DNA from 4 places in the Streptomyces sp. NPDC007896 genome. Region 4 is predicted to be linked to each of the others. Evidence: riboswitches for the same ligand, from Rfam matches in the RefSeq annotation. Region 4 holds a riboswitch; each other region holds the start of a gene.
The links. Region 4 has a riboswitch for cyclic di-AMP ahead of ACFZDJ_RS42645 (M23 family metallopeptidase). Riboswitches for the same ligand answer to the same signal wherever they lie in the genome.

Region 1 (3,441 bases), on a different contig from region 4:
ACGCCGCCGACGACCTTGTAGGGCAGGCCGACGCGGATGAAGATCTCTTCGAAGACACGGGACTGGGCGTTCGTCCGGTAGAAGACGGCGACGTCACCCGCCCTGGCCTCGCCCGCGTCGGTGAGACGGTCTATCTCGTCGGCGACGAACTGGGCCTCGTCGTGCTCGGTGTCGGCGACATAGCCGGTGATGTTCGAACCGGCGCCCGCGTTGGTCCACAGGTTCTTGGGGCGGCGGGACTCGTTGCGCTCGATGACCGCGTTGGCGGCGGACAGGATCGTCTGGGTGGAGCGGTAGTTCTGCTCCAGCAGGATCGTCGTCGCGTCCGGGTAGTCCTCCTCGAACTGGAGGATGTTGCGGATGGTCGCGCCGCGGAAGGCGTAGATCGACTGGTCGGCGTCGCCCACGACGCACAGCTCGGCGGGCCCGAGCTCGCCCTCGGCGGGCGGCGCGTCCTCGGGCCGGTCACCGGCGGCCGGGCCGACGAGCTCCCTGACCAGGGCGTACTGCGCGTGGTTCGTGTCCTGGTACTCGTCGACCAGGACGTGGCGGAAGCGGCGCCGGTAGTGCTCGGCGACGTCCGGGAAGGCGCGCAGCAGGTTGACCGTGGTCATGATCAGGTCGTCGAAGTCGAGCGCGTTGGCCTCGCGCAGCCGCGACTGGTACATCGCGTAGGCCTGGGCGAGGGTCTTCTCGAAGCCGTCGGCGGCCTGGGCGGCGAAGTCCTCCTCGTCGATCAGCTCGTTCTTCAGGTTCGAGATCTTGGCGCTGAAGGACTTGGGCGGGAAGCGCTTGGGATCGAGATCCAGGTCACGGCAGACGAGCGCCATCAGCCGCTTGCTGTCGGCGGCGTCGTAGATCGAGAACGAGGAGGTGAAGCCGAGCTTCTTGCTCTCGCGGCGCAGGATCCGCACACACGCGCTGTGGAAGGTCATCACCCACATCGCGTTCGCGCGCGGGCCGACGAGCTGCTCGACGCGCTCCTTCATCTCGCCCGCGGCCTTGTTCGTGAAGGTGATCGCGAGGATCTGGCCGGGGTGGACATGGCGCTCGCCCAGCAGATGGGCGATGCGGTGGGTGAGCACCCGGGTCTTGCCGGAGCCCGCGCCGGCCACGATGAGCAGCGGGGAGCCGGAGTGCACCACGGCCGCGCGCTGGTTCTCGTTCAGCCCGTCCAACAGGGCCGCCGGGTCCACGGCGGGGCGGGGCGCGCCGTCGCGGTAGTAGGCGTCCCGGCTCGCGGACACGTCGAAGCGACCGCCGAACAGGTCGTCCGGAAGCGGCTCCGGCGCCCCGTCCTCGGGCGGCGGCGGGGGCTCTTCCTCGTGGGCCCCGGAAGGCTGGAGGTCCGCCAGAAAGCTGTCATCAAAGAGGCTGCTCATCGCTCTCCGAGTCTAGGCGGCCCCACTGACAACCCGCGGCCACCCTGGAAACCCGACCGGATTTTCCAACGACCGCGCATGATCCCTTTCCGCCACCCTTTCCGCCGCGGACGCCGTTACCGTTCAGGATCGTTTCATTACGGTCAGCCACAGTCGGTCCCGATCAATGACCTCCAAGGTCAAGGTCACGAAAATGTATCGGGCATATCGCACATCAAACTTCACAGAACACTTATGAGTTGGCTAGCGTGCCGGGCAGGCCGCTCGACCCAACCGGCGAACACCGCCGGGCCGTGCGGCCTCCGCCGAGTCCGGTGCGCCGTACGGCAGCCGGAGCCGGGGACCCAACCGACCTTGGGGTGAATCGGTCCAACTGTCCGCTGGGACAAGGACCGTAGGGCAAACCTTCCGGAATCACCCGCCCGAACCCGACAGCTAACTCGGTAGGCGGAAGACGGAAGGAGTCGCCTCTCTTGGCGTCGCATCGCAAGTGGAGTCCTACGGGTACGCGCATAGCGGGTATACGGACCCCCGCCCTCGCCACGGCGGCCCTCACCTCCGTGGCCCTGCTCTCCCAGACGGCGAACGCCGCGCCCTCGGCCGATCCCAAGCCGAGTGTCGAAGAGGTCGAGAAGAAGGTCGACGACCTCTACCACCAGGCCGAGGCGGCGACCGAGAAGTACAACGCGACCAGGGAGAAGACCGCGCAGCAGCGCAAGCGCGTCGACTCCCTCCTCGACGACGTGGCCCAGCGCACCGAGAAGCTGAACACCGCGCGCGAGGAGCTGGGTTCGTTCGCCGCGGCGCAGTACCGCACCGGTGCCGCCGCCCCCGACACCGCGACCCTCCTGCTGGCCGACAATCCGCAGGACTACTTCGACCAGACCCAGCTGATGGACCGGCTGACCAGCCGCCAGAAGGTGGCCGTCGACGACTACATCACCGAGCAGGCCGCCACCACCAAGAAGCGCGCGGAGGCCTCCCAGAGCCTGCAGACGCTCACCACGACGCAGAGCGCGCTGAGGACGTCCAAGGCCGACGTGCAGCGCAAGCTCGCCGAGGCGCGCGACCTGCTCTCGAAGCTGACCGCCGAGGAGAAGGCGCGGCTCGCGGCGATCGAGAAGAAGAAGCAGGAAGCGGCCGACCGCAAGGCGGCTGAGCTGGCGCAGCAGCAGGCCGCCGCGGAGAAGAAGGCCCAGGAGGCGGCCGCCCAGCAGCAGGCGACCACCGGGACCACCGGGACCACCGCCACCACCGGGACCACCGGGAGTTCGGCCACCGACTCCTCGTACACCGCCAAGGCCGACAAGGCCCTCGCCTTCGCCCGCACCCAGATCGGCAAGCCGTACGTCTGGGGCGCGACCGGGCCCGGCTCCTACGACTGCTCCGGCCTCACCCAGGCCGCCTGGAAGGCCGCCGGCGTCGATCTCCCGCGTACCACCTGGGACCAGGTCAACGTGGGCACGACGGTCCCGCTCTCCGACATCAAGCCCGGTGACCTCGTCTTCTTCTACGACGACATCAGCCACGTCGGCCTCTACATCGGCAACGGCATGATGATCCACGCCCCCAAGCCGGGCGCGTACGTCCGCGAGGAGTCGATCTTCTACGGCGGCGAGTCGATCATCCACAGCGTGGTGCGTCCGGCCTAACGCCCCGGCGCCCGGCACACGCGCGTGGGGCTCCTCGGACTCCACGCGCGCGTGGCCCGCCGCCAACCCTCTCGAAGGTCCTTAGCATCGGGCCCATGTCAGCCATCTCCCCGCCCGGCACCCGGTGGACCGGCCTGCGCACCTGGTGGGCGCAGAGTCCGCCGGGCGCCGGAGCCGCGATCCTGGCCACCGGCATCATCTCGATCGGGCTGGAGCAGACCGGCTACGAGATCCTGTCCCGGATCGTGCTGGCCCTGGCGGCCGTCGGCTGGCTCGGGCTCGCCGCGGCCTTCGTCGTACGGCTGCTGCGAGAGCGGGAGCGGTGGCTGGCGGAGGCCGCTACGCCGGGCGCGCTCACCGCGGTCGCGGCGACCACCGTGCTCGGCACGCGGCTGGTCACGCCGGGG
Region 2 (3,441 bases), on a different contig from region 4:
CACCGAAATGAACTGGTTGGCGGGCGAGTCGGCGGTCACCTTCGCTCCGTCCGCGAAGGTGGTCCCGTCGGCCGTGTGCACCAGCACCTCGGCCCTGCCGTCGCCGTCGAGGTCGTACACGGTGACGTTGTCGTCGTTGCGGTAGCCGCCGATCGCCGTCGAGCCGCTGATCGCGGCGGGCGCGTCGACGGCGGCCAGCGGAATCTCGGCGTAGCCCTTCGCGAAGTCGAGCGCCGCCGAACTCGGCTTTCGCTCATGGCCGTTGACGACGGCACGCACGGCGTACGTGCCGGTGCCCCGGCTGTCGTCCTGGTATGTGGTCGAGCGGATGACCGGCGCCCGGTTGAGCCGTCGTCCGCCCTTGTACACGTTGAACGCGATCGCGTCCCCGGTGGGGGTACCCCCTGTTCGAGCGGAGCCGAGAACTTGGGGGAGCGCGTACTCCGTGCCGAGTAACCGCCAGCTCAGGAAGGTGCCCTTGCCGGAGGGGACGGCGACCAGGCCGCGGTCCAGTCTCTCCACGATCCGGCGCGGCGGCGGATGCTGTTCGGTGGCGTGCGAGGGCGCGTCGACCGGTCCGGCCAGCAGCGCGGCGGCGGCGGTGACGCCGAGTCTTCGAGGTCTCACGATGGCGGGCTCCTTGCGGTGGCGACGACGGCCGCGATGCCGTCGCCGAAGACACAGAAAGCGCTTACGGAGATCACTGTGGAGTCACCCTCGCACCGTGTCGACACCTCGTGCGCCGGTGCCACAAGACCGCAATGTGCCGATCATGAAATGACCACGCCGGGACGCGCGGAGAAACGCCGAGGGCCGGACCTCCGCGATCGCGGAGGTCCGGCCCTCGAAGGTCGTGAAAGACGCGGCGGACGTCAGCCGACGGCGACACCGTGCGAGCGCAGGTACGCGACCGGGTCCACGTCCGAGCCGTAGTTCGGGGTGGTGCGGATCTCGAAGTGCAGATGCGGACCGGTGACGTTGCCGGTCGCGCCGGAGAGGCCGATCTGCTGGCCCTCGGTCACGGTCTGGCCCGCCGAGACCGACAGGGCGGACATGTGGGCGTACTGCGAGTACCGGCCGTCGGCGTGCTGGATGACGACCTGGTTGCCGTACGCGCCGCCCCAGCCGGCCGAGACGACGGTGCCGGCGGCGACGGCCTTGATGGTGGTGCCGGTCGGGACCACGAAGTCCACGCCGGTGTGGTAGCCGCTGGACCACATGCTGCCGGCGACCTTGTAGCCGGTGCCGATGGTGGCGCCCTCGACCGGCAGGGTGTAACCGGTGTTGCCGGCGGTGCCGGTGGCCTGGGTGGCCGCGGCCTGGGTCTTGGGCGCGTCCGCCGCGCTGGACGACTCGGTGGCCGGCTGCGCCGACGACCGCGTGGCCGTCTTGGCGGACGACTGCGTGGACGACTTGGCCGATGGCTTGGTCGACGGCTTGGTGTTGTCGGTCGACGCGGCCTTCTCGCCGATCGCGAGCTTCAGGCCGGGGTGGATCAGCGAGGGGTCGCCGCCGATGGCCTGGCGGTTGTCGGAGTAGAGCTTCTGCCAGCCGCCGCTGAGGTGCTGCCGCTCGGCGATCTTGGCGAGCCAGTCGCCTGCCTTCACCGAATAGGTCTTCGTCGCGGCCGTGGAGGCCGTAGCGGTCTTTTCCGAAACCGTCGCGGACTTTTTGGAAACCGTCGCGCCGGAAATCGTCGCGGTCTTTTCCGGAGTGGACGAAACCGCGACTGTCGGCGTCACGGCATGGGCACCGGCGGCCCCCATCAGCGGCAGCGCGAGCGCGGCGCCACCGGTTCCGGCCACGGCGATCGAGCGGGAGAAACGCTGGGACTTGGGGCGGCGGTGCTTACCCTTCGCGGGCATGAAGAATTCCTCTCCGGCGCCTGCGAGGTGAGCTGTCGGGTGCGGGCTGGAGATGCCCGGCCACGCGGCTGCGCGGCTTTACCCCTAGCCGTTCCGGAGACCGGAACAGGCGTGGTACCTGTGGGTCCCCCGCTCCTGCCGGTTACCGGTGGGTGTGCGGATACCGGGCGGCGGCAGGATTGGGCGTCCGTCCGGATTGAGGGCGAACGTAAGCGAGATGGGGGCGCATCGCCAACCATGTGGCTTTTCTGTGCGCGTGCCCCCCTTGATCCATGCCGGAATTCCGGTCACCCTCCGTGGACAATGATCTCCCCCGTCCCGCAAACCGCCAGGAAATTCGGGCCGATTGAGAAAGCGGGACCGCAACGCATCGTCACGAATATGACGCTGCTCACGCACATCGCACCACGGTCCTTTATTCCAGGGCCAGTTGGAATGAAGGCATCAATACGGACAGAACACTCACATGCGACGCAGCCGGATAACTGCCGCATCGAAGTCCCCACGCAGCTCCGTCCGCAACCCGTGATGCAACAGCACCGCACCCCGGTGCACTTCGCCCGTTTCACAGCATTCGTACGCGGCGCTCGGATCCAGCCCGCGCAGCCGGAGCGGGGCGACCGGCTCGCCGTGGTGCTGGGCCTGGAGCAGGGCGAGGACGACGGTCTCGTCGCCGTGCACGTACTGCACCGCGCTCAGGCCGCCGCCTGGAGGCCGCAGCCGGTAGAGGTCGCCGCGCTGCACGACCGGCCGGATCTCCTTGTAGCGCTCCACCCACTCCCGCGCCTCGGCGAGCTCCACCTCGCTCCAGTCGGCCAGGTCACCGCCGACCCCGAGGACCCCGGCCATGGCGCTCACGAACCGGAACCGCAGCGAGCTGATCCGTCCGTTGAGCTGCGCGTTCGGACTGTCCGTGACCCAGGCGGCCATGATCCGGGCCGGGTGGATCTGGCTGAAGCCGTGCTGGATGGCGAGCCGGTCGAGCGGGTCGGTGTTGTCGGAGGTCCACACCTGGTCCGTGCGCGCCATGACGCCGAGGTCGATCCGGCCGCCACCGCCCGAACAGGACTCGAAGGCGACCCCGGGGTGCTCGGCGCGCAGCCGGTCCAGGAGTCCGTACAGGGCCTCCACGTGCTCGACCCACAGCTTCTGCGGGTACGGCTCACCGGGCCAACCGGCGTCCGTGAAGCAGCGGTTGAAGTCCCACTTCACATAGTCGATCGGGGCACTCGAGAGCAGACTGTCGAGCTGCTCCCACAGGTACTCCTGGACGTCGGGGCGGGCGAGGTTGAGTACGAGCTGGTTGCGGAACTCCGTCCTGGTCCGCCCCGGCTGGAACTGCACCCAGTCGGGGTGCGCGCGGTACAGCTCGCTGTCAGGATTGACCATCTCCGGCTCGACCCAGATCCCGAACTGCATGCCGAGCGCGTGCACGTCGTCGGCGAGCGGCTTCAGTCCCTGCGGGAAGCGGTCCGGGTTGGGGGTCCAGTCGCCGAGCCCTGCGCGGTCGCTCGTCCGCGCCCCGAACCACCCGTCGTCGACGACGAACAACTCGACGCCCATCTCCGCGGCCCGC
Region 3 (3,441 bases), on a different contig from region 4:
ACGGGCCCGTGGAACTGGCCACGTGGCGGTTCGCCACCGCGGCCGTCCGCATCGGCGGTCAGGACATCGCACCGGGCGACCCCGTCCTCGTGGTCCTCGCGGCTGCGGACCGTGACCCCGCGCGGTTCGAACGGCCGGACACGCTCGACCTCTCCCGCCGTGACAACCAACACCTCGGCTACGGCCACGGCATCCACTACTGCCTCGGCGCCCCGCTCGCCCGGCTGGAGGGCCAGACCGCGCTCGCCACTCTCCTCACCCGTCTCCCCGACCTTCAACTCGCGGGAGATTCGACCGATTTGCGCTGGCGTGGCGGGCTCATTATGCGCGGATTGCGCACGCTTCCAGTGGAGTTCACGCCTCCGGTACCGGTCTCGCGATAGCGGGCGACCATACACCCGCGGGCGCGGAAACCTGACGCACTCTCAACTCTGTGATCTTCACGTGATCTACGCTGCATCGACTTGTGACAAGCGTTCGGGTGCGGATACGTTCACTCGTCAACGCGACTCACACGTCGCGTAGTCACCTGCTGTCACGCGAAAGGCTTCCGCATGCTCTCCGGGAACGGCCGCCATCGTCGCCCCCGTCAGGCCCCGGCCCTCATCGTCGCGGCAGGAGTGACCGGATCCGCCATCGCGATCCCGTTGCTCGGTGCCACCAGTGCGAGCGCGGCCGACGGCACCACGTGGGACCGGGTCGCCGAGTGCGAGAGCGCCGGCCAGTGGAGTGCCGCCAGCGGCAACGGGTACTACGGCGGACTCCAGATCAGCCAGGCGGACTGGGAGAAGTACGGCGGTCTCACCTACGCGTCGAGCGCCGACGAGGCCAGCCGCTCGCAGCAGATAGCCATCGCCGAGAAGCTCCTCGACGACCAGGGCCTCACCCCCTGGCCGACCTGTGGACCGCTCTCCGGGCTGAGCAAGAACTCGGGCGACATCCTGGTCGACACGGGCGTGGCGAACGATTCGCCCAACGGATCGAATTCATCTGGTTCGTCCAGTTCATCCAGTTCATCCAGTTCATCCAGTTCGTCCGCGACTTCGACTCCGTCCGCCTCGTCCGGCTCGACGTCCGATTCGTCTTTGTCTGACTTGTCTTCGTCTGGTTCGTCCTCGAAGGCGACCGGGAACGCGACCAAGAACACGACGAAGGCCGACACCGGCGGCGATCAGGGAGCGGACAACTCCGACACGGAATCGACCAAGGGCGACAACTCCGGCAACTCCCGCCAGAGCGACGGCTCTTCCGGTACGTCCGAGAACGCGACGGCCGGCGCCGGGCGCCACCGCGGCGACAACGCGAACGAGAACACCACCGACAGCGCCGTGGACGGCCGTACCGACGACCCCTCAGGGCGGCACGCCTCGCGCGGCGTCGGCGCTTCCCGTGATGTCGTCGACGGCTCCTACGTCGTGCGCGCCGGAGACAATCTCTGGACCATCGCGGACGCCCTCGACCTCGAAGGCGGATGGGCCGAGCTGTACGACGCGAACAAGAAGACGGTCGGCGTCGACCCGAACCTCATCCTCCCCGGTCAGAGCCTTGCAGTTGGTGCTGAATCGGGCGAAAAGTAGGGGCAGTTCGCGTCATGGTTCGCTGTGTAATGTCCGGTTTGGCGCGAGTGAGAGATGGATCTCAAAGGCCCTGATCGTCTTTGGAATTCAGCCGATCGACTGCTTACGGTCATGACCGCTCGCCACAGCGGGCCCCGACGGTCGCCAACGCCGAATCCTGCCAACGGCCGTACGGGAACAGTCGACGCGTCAGCGCCGTAGGCAGGAGCGGGGGACCCAAGGTAAGTGCCGCACCCGGTAGTTGACCGGGAGTGGCTTGGGGTGAAGCCGAGCGCTCAGAGCGCACGGCCGGGCACTCACCCGCCCGAACCCGACAGCTCACCTCGCAGGCGTCGGTGAGGGGATCTCTCCATGCTGTTTTCCAGCAAGGGCAAGCACCGCCGTCCGACCGTTTTCAACCGGACGACCCGTGTCGCCACGCTCGCCGGTGTCACCGGTGTCGCCATCGCCGCTCCGCTGATGGCGGCCGGCAGCGCCTCCGCGGCCACCGCCTCCGAGTGGGACGCCGTCGCCCAGTGCGAGTCCGGCGGTAACTGGTCCATCAACACCGGCAACGGCTACTACGGCGGTCTGCAGTTCTCGGCCTCCACCTGGGCCGCGTACGGCGGCACCGCGTACGCCGCGACCGCCAACCAGGCCTCCAGGTCGCAGCAGATCACCATCGGCGAGAAGGTCCTCGCCGCCCAGGGCAAGGGCGCCTGGCCGACCTGTGGCACGGGCCTGTCGGGCGCCGCGTACACCGGCGGTGCGAGCGCCCCGTCGACCTCGTCTTCCTCGAACAGCTCCTCGTCGAACAGCTCGCCGAGCACCAGCGCCGCCACCCGCTCGACGGACACCGCGGCCTCCCGTTCGGCGTCCCGCCCGGCCGCCGAGAAGACCGTCTCCACCCCGACCGGCAAGAAGGTCAAGAAGGGTGACGGCGAGTACAAGGTCGTCAAGGGTGACAGCCTCAGCTCGATCGCCGAGAAGAAGAAGGTCAAGGGCGGCTGGCAGCAGCTGTTCAAGCTGAACAAGGACATCGTCGACGACGCCGACTTCATCTACCCGGGTCAGCGGCTTCACCTCGGCTGATGATCGGCAGCTTCGCCTCAGCTGAATGACAGGTCCCTCATAAAAGGGGTCTCCACGCTGGAGACCCCGATGAGGGTCACCCCCGTCCCCACGGGCCCCCCGCTCCGGTGCGTGTTCCCCCGTACGCGCCGGAGCGGGGTTTTTCGTATCCGGCGTTTCGTGCCCGGCGTTTCGTGCCGAGCGTTTTGTACCCGGATTTCGGTACCCGTTTTTGTTCCGTTCTGGAACAATGTGTACGTTCAGTTCTGCCCAAGGGGTGGGCGACCGGCTGGCCGATCCCCCCGAGGCGGTTAGGCTCATGTCGCGAAGCCATCACAGGCTCCGCGTACCCGCGTCACATCCCAGAAGGAGATGCTCGTGCCGTCCATCGACGTCGTCGTAGCCCGGGAAATCCTGGACTCCCGAGGCAACCCCACGGTCGAGGTCGAGGTCGGCCTCGACGACGGCAGCACGGGTCGTGCCGCCGTTCCGTCCGGCGCTTCCACCGGCGCCTTCGAGGCCATCGAGCTGCGTGACGGTGACCCCAACCGTTACGGCGGCAAGGGTGTCGAGAAGGCCGTCCTCGCCGTCATCGAGCAGATCGGCCCGGAGCTCGTCGGTTACGACGCCACCGAGCAGCGCCTGATCGACCAGGCGATGTTCGACCTGGACGCCACCGACAACAAGGGCTCGCTCGGCGCCAACGCCATCCTCGGCGTCTCGCTCGCCGTCGCGCACGCCGCCTCCGAGGCGTCCGACCTCCCCCTCTTCCGCTACCTGGGCGGCCCGAACGCGCACCTGCTGCCCGTTCCGA
Region 4 (3,441 bases):
GAGCCGGCTGCCGCGCTCGTAGACACCCGCGACGATGTCGTCACGGATCGCCGTGCATACCGAGTGCGCGGGAATGCGCATGACCGGACCTCCGCCTTAATCCCCGCGAAACGCGGTCGATTGACGCTTGTTCAGCGACTCTATTGCAGAGAGCCGGAATTTCCGATGGCGGGCCGGAATCCATGGATATTTTTTGGACAGACAGTCGTTCGAAACGACGAAGCCCCGGCTGAGGGGAGCCGGGGCTTCGGAAGTGTTGACGCCGGTCGTCGGACGTTCACGGTGCGCGAGTGTCAGAGGTTCACGCCGTGCGAGCGTCAGACGTTCACGCCGTGCGAGCGGAGGTAGGCGACCGGGTCCATGTCGGAGCCGTACTCCGCCGTCGTGCGGGCCTCGAAGTGGAGGTGCGGCCCGGTGGTGTTCCCGGTGGAGCCGGAGAGGCCGATCTGCTGGCCCGGGGTGACCGTCTGCCCCACGGAGACGCCGATGGACGACAGGTGGCCGTACATCGTGTAGGTACCGTCGTGCATCTTCAGGACGATCTGGTTGCCGTAGGCACCACCCCAGCCGGCCGTGACGACCGTGCCGGAGCCGACCGCGTGGACCGAGGTCCCGGAGGCGGCGTGGAAGTCGACGCCGGTGTGGCTGCCGGAGGACCAGAGGCTGCCGCCGGTCTTGTAGCCGGTGGAGATGTACGAGCCGGTGATCGGCAGGACGAAGGTGTTGAGGCGCTTGCGCTCGGCGGCGCGGGCGGCACGCTCCTTGGCCTCGCGCTCCTTCTTCGCCTCCTCGGCGGCCTTCTTGCGCGCGGCTTCTTCGGCCTTCTTGCGCGCGGCCGCCTCGTCGGCGGCGCGCTGCTGGGCGGCGGCCTGCGCGTCGATCTGGGCGGCGACCCTGTCGCCGAGGGTGACGGCCTGGGTCAGCCCGGTCTGCTCGACGGAGGCGTCCGCGGCGAGGGCCGGGGCGGCCAGGGTTCCGATGACACCGGTGGTGGTGAGCGCGGCGACGCCGACGGCGTTCGTGGTGGAGCGCTTCACGCGGCTCGGACGGCGGTGTTTCCCGGGGCCACAGGTGAACGCCATGTAGGGGCTGTTCCTTTCCTTCCCTCTCGCCTACCGGGTTAGCTGACGGGTTCGGAGCAGGAAGGTCTCCTACGGACCCCCTCCAGGGAGGGCGTCCGATTCACCCCAGGGACTACGTGTGGGTCCCCGGCTCCCCTGGCTCGCGCCGTACGGGGACTCGGCGATGACTGTCCGGTGCCGCGGGCGCGGCGCACTGCCTGACGAACAGCCGCCCCGACGCTAGACGGGGCGTCTTTCAATCAACAAACGGATCACGGTTTTTGTAGTGCATGCCACAGGGCAGACGGGCAACCTCCCTACCAATACGGACATCTTGGGGATGAGGTCCAAGCGCAATCCGAGCGGAAATCCGAGCAAAAAGGGGCCCGGGCGACTCTTCAGTCACCCGGGCCCTACGGAGTCACGCTCTTCCGCTCCGCGTGCGGCTCGGCTTCCAGCCGGCTTCTACCGAGCCGCTGCTCCGCTGAACCTCTACTCCGCCGAAACGACGGTCACTTCACCGATTCCGAGGGCCTTGACGGGCTCCCGGATCTGCGTGGCGTCGCCGACGAGGACGGTCACCAGACGGTCCACCGGGAAGGCGCTCACGGCGGCCGCGGTGGCTTCCACGGTGCCGGTCGCGGCGAGCTGCTGGTACAGCGTCGCCTGGTAGTCGTCCGGCAGGTACTGCTCGACCTGGTCCGCGAGCGTGCCCGCGACGGCCGCCGCGGTCTCGAACTTGAGGGGCGCCACCCCCACCAGGTTCTGTACGGCGATGTCGCGCTCGGCGTCCGTCAGGCCCTCGGCGGCGAGGGTGCGCAGCACCTTCCAGAGGTCGTCGAGCGCCGGGCCGGTGTTCGGGGTGTCCACGGAGCCGCTGATGGCGAGCATCGCGATACCGGTTCCGTCCGGGGCGGCACGCAGGACCTGGCCGAACGCCCGCACACCGTAGGTGTAGCCCTTTTCCTCGCGCAGGACGCGGTCCAGGCGCGAGGTGAGGGTGCCGCCGAGGCAGTACGTACCGAGCACCTGGGCGGGCCACACACGGTCGTGCCGGTCGGCGCCGACGCGTCCGATGAGCAGCTGCGTCTGGACCGCGCCGGGGCGGTCCACGATGATCACACGGCCGGTGTCGTCGGCGGTCACCGGCGGCACGGGGCGCGGCTCGGCGGGCGAGCCGGTCCAGTCGCCGAGCGTCTCGGCGAGCAGCGCGTCGAGGTCGACGCCCGTCAGGTCGCCGACGATCACGGCGGCGGCCGTGGCGGGACGTACGTGCTTGTCGAAGAAGGCGCGTACGGCCGCCGAGTCGATCTTCTGGACGGTCTCCTCGGTGCCCTGGCGCGGGCGCGACATGCGCGAGGTAGCCGGGAACAGCTCCTTGGAGAGCTCCTTGGCGGCACGCCGGGCCGGGTTGGCCGTCTCGTGCGGGATCTCGTCGAGCCGGTTGCGCACCAGCCGCTCCACCTCGCTGTCCGCGAACGCCGGTGCCCTCAGGGCGTCGGCGAGCAGCCCGAGCGCCTTGGGCAGGCGCGAGACGGGCACTTCGAGCGACAGCCGTACGCCGGGGTGGTCGGCGTGCGCGTCGAGGGTGGCGCCGCAGCGCTCCAGCTCGGAGGCGAACTCCTCGGCGGAGAGCTTGTCGGTGCCCTCGGAGAAGGCGCGCGCCATGATCGTGGCGACGCCGTCGAGGCCCGCGGGCTCGGCCTCCAGCGGCGCGGCGAGCAGCACCTCGACGGCGACGACCTGCTGGCCGGGGCGGTGGCAGCGCAGCACGGTCAGGCCGTTGTCCAGCGTGCCGCGCTCGGGCGCCGGGAAGGCCCAGGGCTTGGGCTGACCCGCCTGGGGCTGCGGGTGGAAGTCCATGGTGGCGAGCTCGGTCACTTCGCCGCCTCCTCGTCCTCTTCGGTGGTGTCGGCAGCGACCGGCTCGTACACGAGCACCGCGCGGTTGTCGGGGCGCAGGCGGGACTTGGCGACCTCCTGGACCTCCACGGCCGTGATGTCCAGGACGCGCTGTACGGCCGTCAGGGCGAGCTGCGGGTCGCCGAACAGGACGGCGTACCGGCACAGTTCGTCGGCGCGGCCCGCGACCGTACCGAGCCGGTCCAGCCACTCGCGCTCCAACTGGGCCTGGGCGCGCTCCATCTCCTCGTCCGTGGGGCCCTCCTCGGCGAACCGGGCGAGCTCCTCGTCGACGGCGGACTCGATCACCGGGACCTCGACGTCACCGGACGTCTTCACGTCCAGCCAGCCCAGGGAGGGCGCTCCGGCGAGCCGCAGCAGGCCGAACCCGGCCGCGACGGCGGTACGGTCGCGGCGTACGAGTCGGTTGTAGAGCCGGGACGACTCGCCGCCGCCGAGGATGGTGAGCGCCACGTCGG

Region 1: linked by a shared signal. The riboswitch ahead of ACFZDJ_RS33235 (NlpC/P60 family protein) and the one ahead of ACFZDJ_RS42645 (M23 family metallopeptidase) in region 4 are both predicted to bind cyclic di-AMP.
Region 2: linked by a shared signal. The riboswitch ahead of ACFZDJ_RS46120 (peptidoglycan DD-metalloendopeptidase family protein) and the one ahead of ACFZDJ_RS42645 (M23 family metallopeptidase) in region 4 are both predicted to bind cyclic di-AMP.
Region 3: linked by a shared signal. The riboswitch ahead of ACFZDJ_RS40340 (transglycosylase family protein) and the one ahead of ACFZDJ_RS42645 (M23 family metallopeptidase) in region 4 are both predicted to bind cyclic di-AMP.

Annotation. Positions count from the first base shown of each region.
Region 1 covers NZ_JBIBKX010000011.1:377,115-380,555, reverse strand. The annotation lists gene ACFZDJ_RS33240 (UvrD-helicase domain-containing protein) at 1-1,382, opposite strand, end outside; cyclic di-AMP (ydaO/yuaA leader) riboswitch at 1,676-1,848, shown strand; gene ACFZDJ_RS33235 (NlpC/P60 family protein) at 1,856-3,034, shown strand; gene ACFZDJ_RS33230 (tellurite resistance/C4-dicarboxylate transporter family protein) at 3,130-3,441, shown strand, end outside.
Region 2 covers NZ_JBIBKX010000022.1:47,998-51,438, forward strand. The annotation lists gene ACFZDJ_RS46115 (hypothetical protein) at 1-627, opposite strand, end outside; gene ACFZDJ_RS46120 (peptidoglycan DD-metalloendopeptidase family protein) at 873-1,865, opposite strand; cyclic di-AMP (ydaO/yuaA leader) riboswitch at 1,868-2,026, opposite strand; gene ACFZDJ_RS46125 (alpha-galactosidase) at 2,328-3,441, opposite strand, start outside.
Region 3 covers NZ_JBIBKX010000016.1:103,373-106,813, reverse strand. The annotation lists gene ACFZDJ_RS40350 (cytochrome P450) at 1-383, shown strand, start outside; gene ACFZDJ_RS40345 (transglycosylase family protein) at 555-1,577, shown strand; cyclic di-AMP (ydaO/yuaA leader) riboswitch at 1,761-1,924, shown strand; gene ACFZDJ_RS40340 (transglycosylase family protein) at 1,929-2,648, shown strand; gene eno (phosphopyruvate hydratase) at 3,000-3,441, shown strand, end outside.
Region 4 covers NZ_JBIBKX010000018.1:80,783-84,223, forward strand. The annotation lists gene ACFZDJ_RS42640 (GntR family transcriptional regulator) at 1-81, opposite strand, end outside; gene ACFZDJ_RS42645 (M23 family metallopeptidase) at 318-1,082, opposite strand; cyclic di-AMP (ydaO/yuaA leader) riboswitch at 1,095-1,255, opposite strand; gene ACFZDJ_RS42650 (insulinase family protein) at 1,554-2,942, opposite strand; gene ACFZDJ_RS42655 (insulinase family protein) at 2,939-3,441, opposite strand, start outside.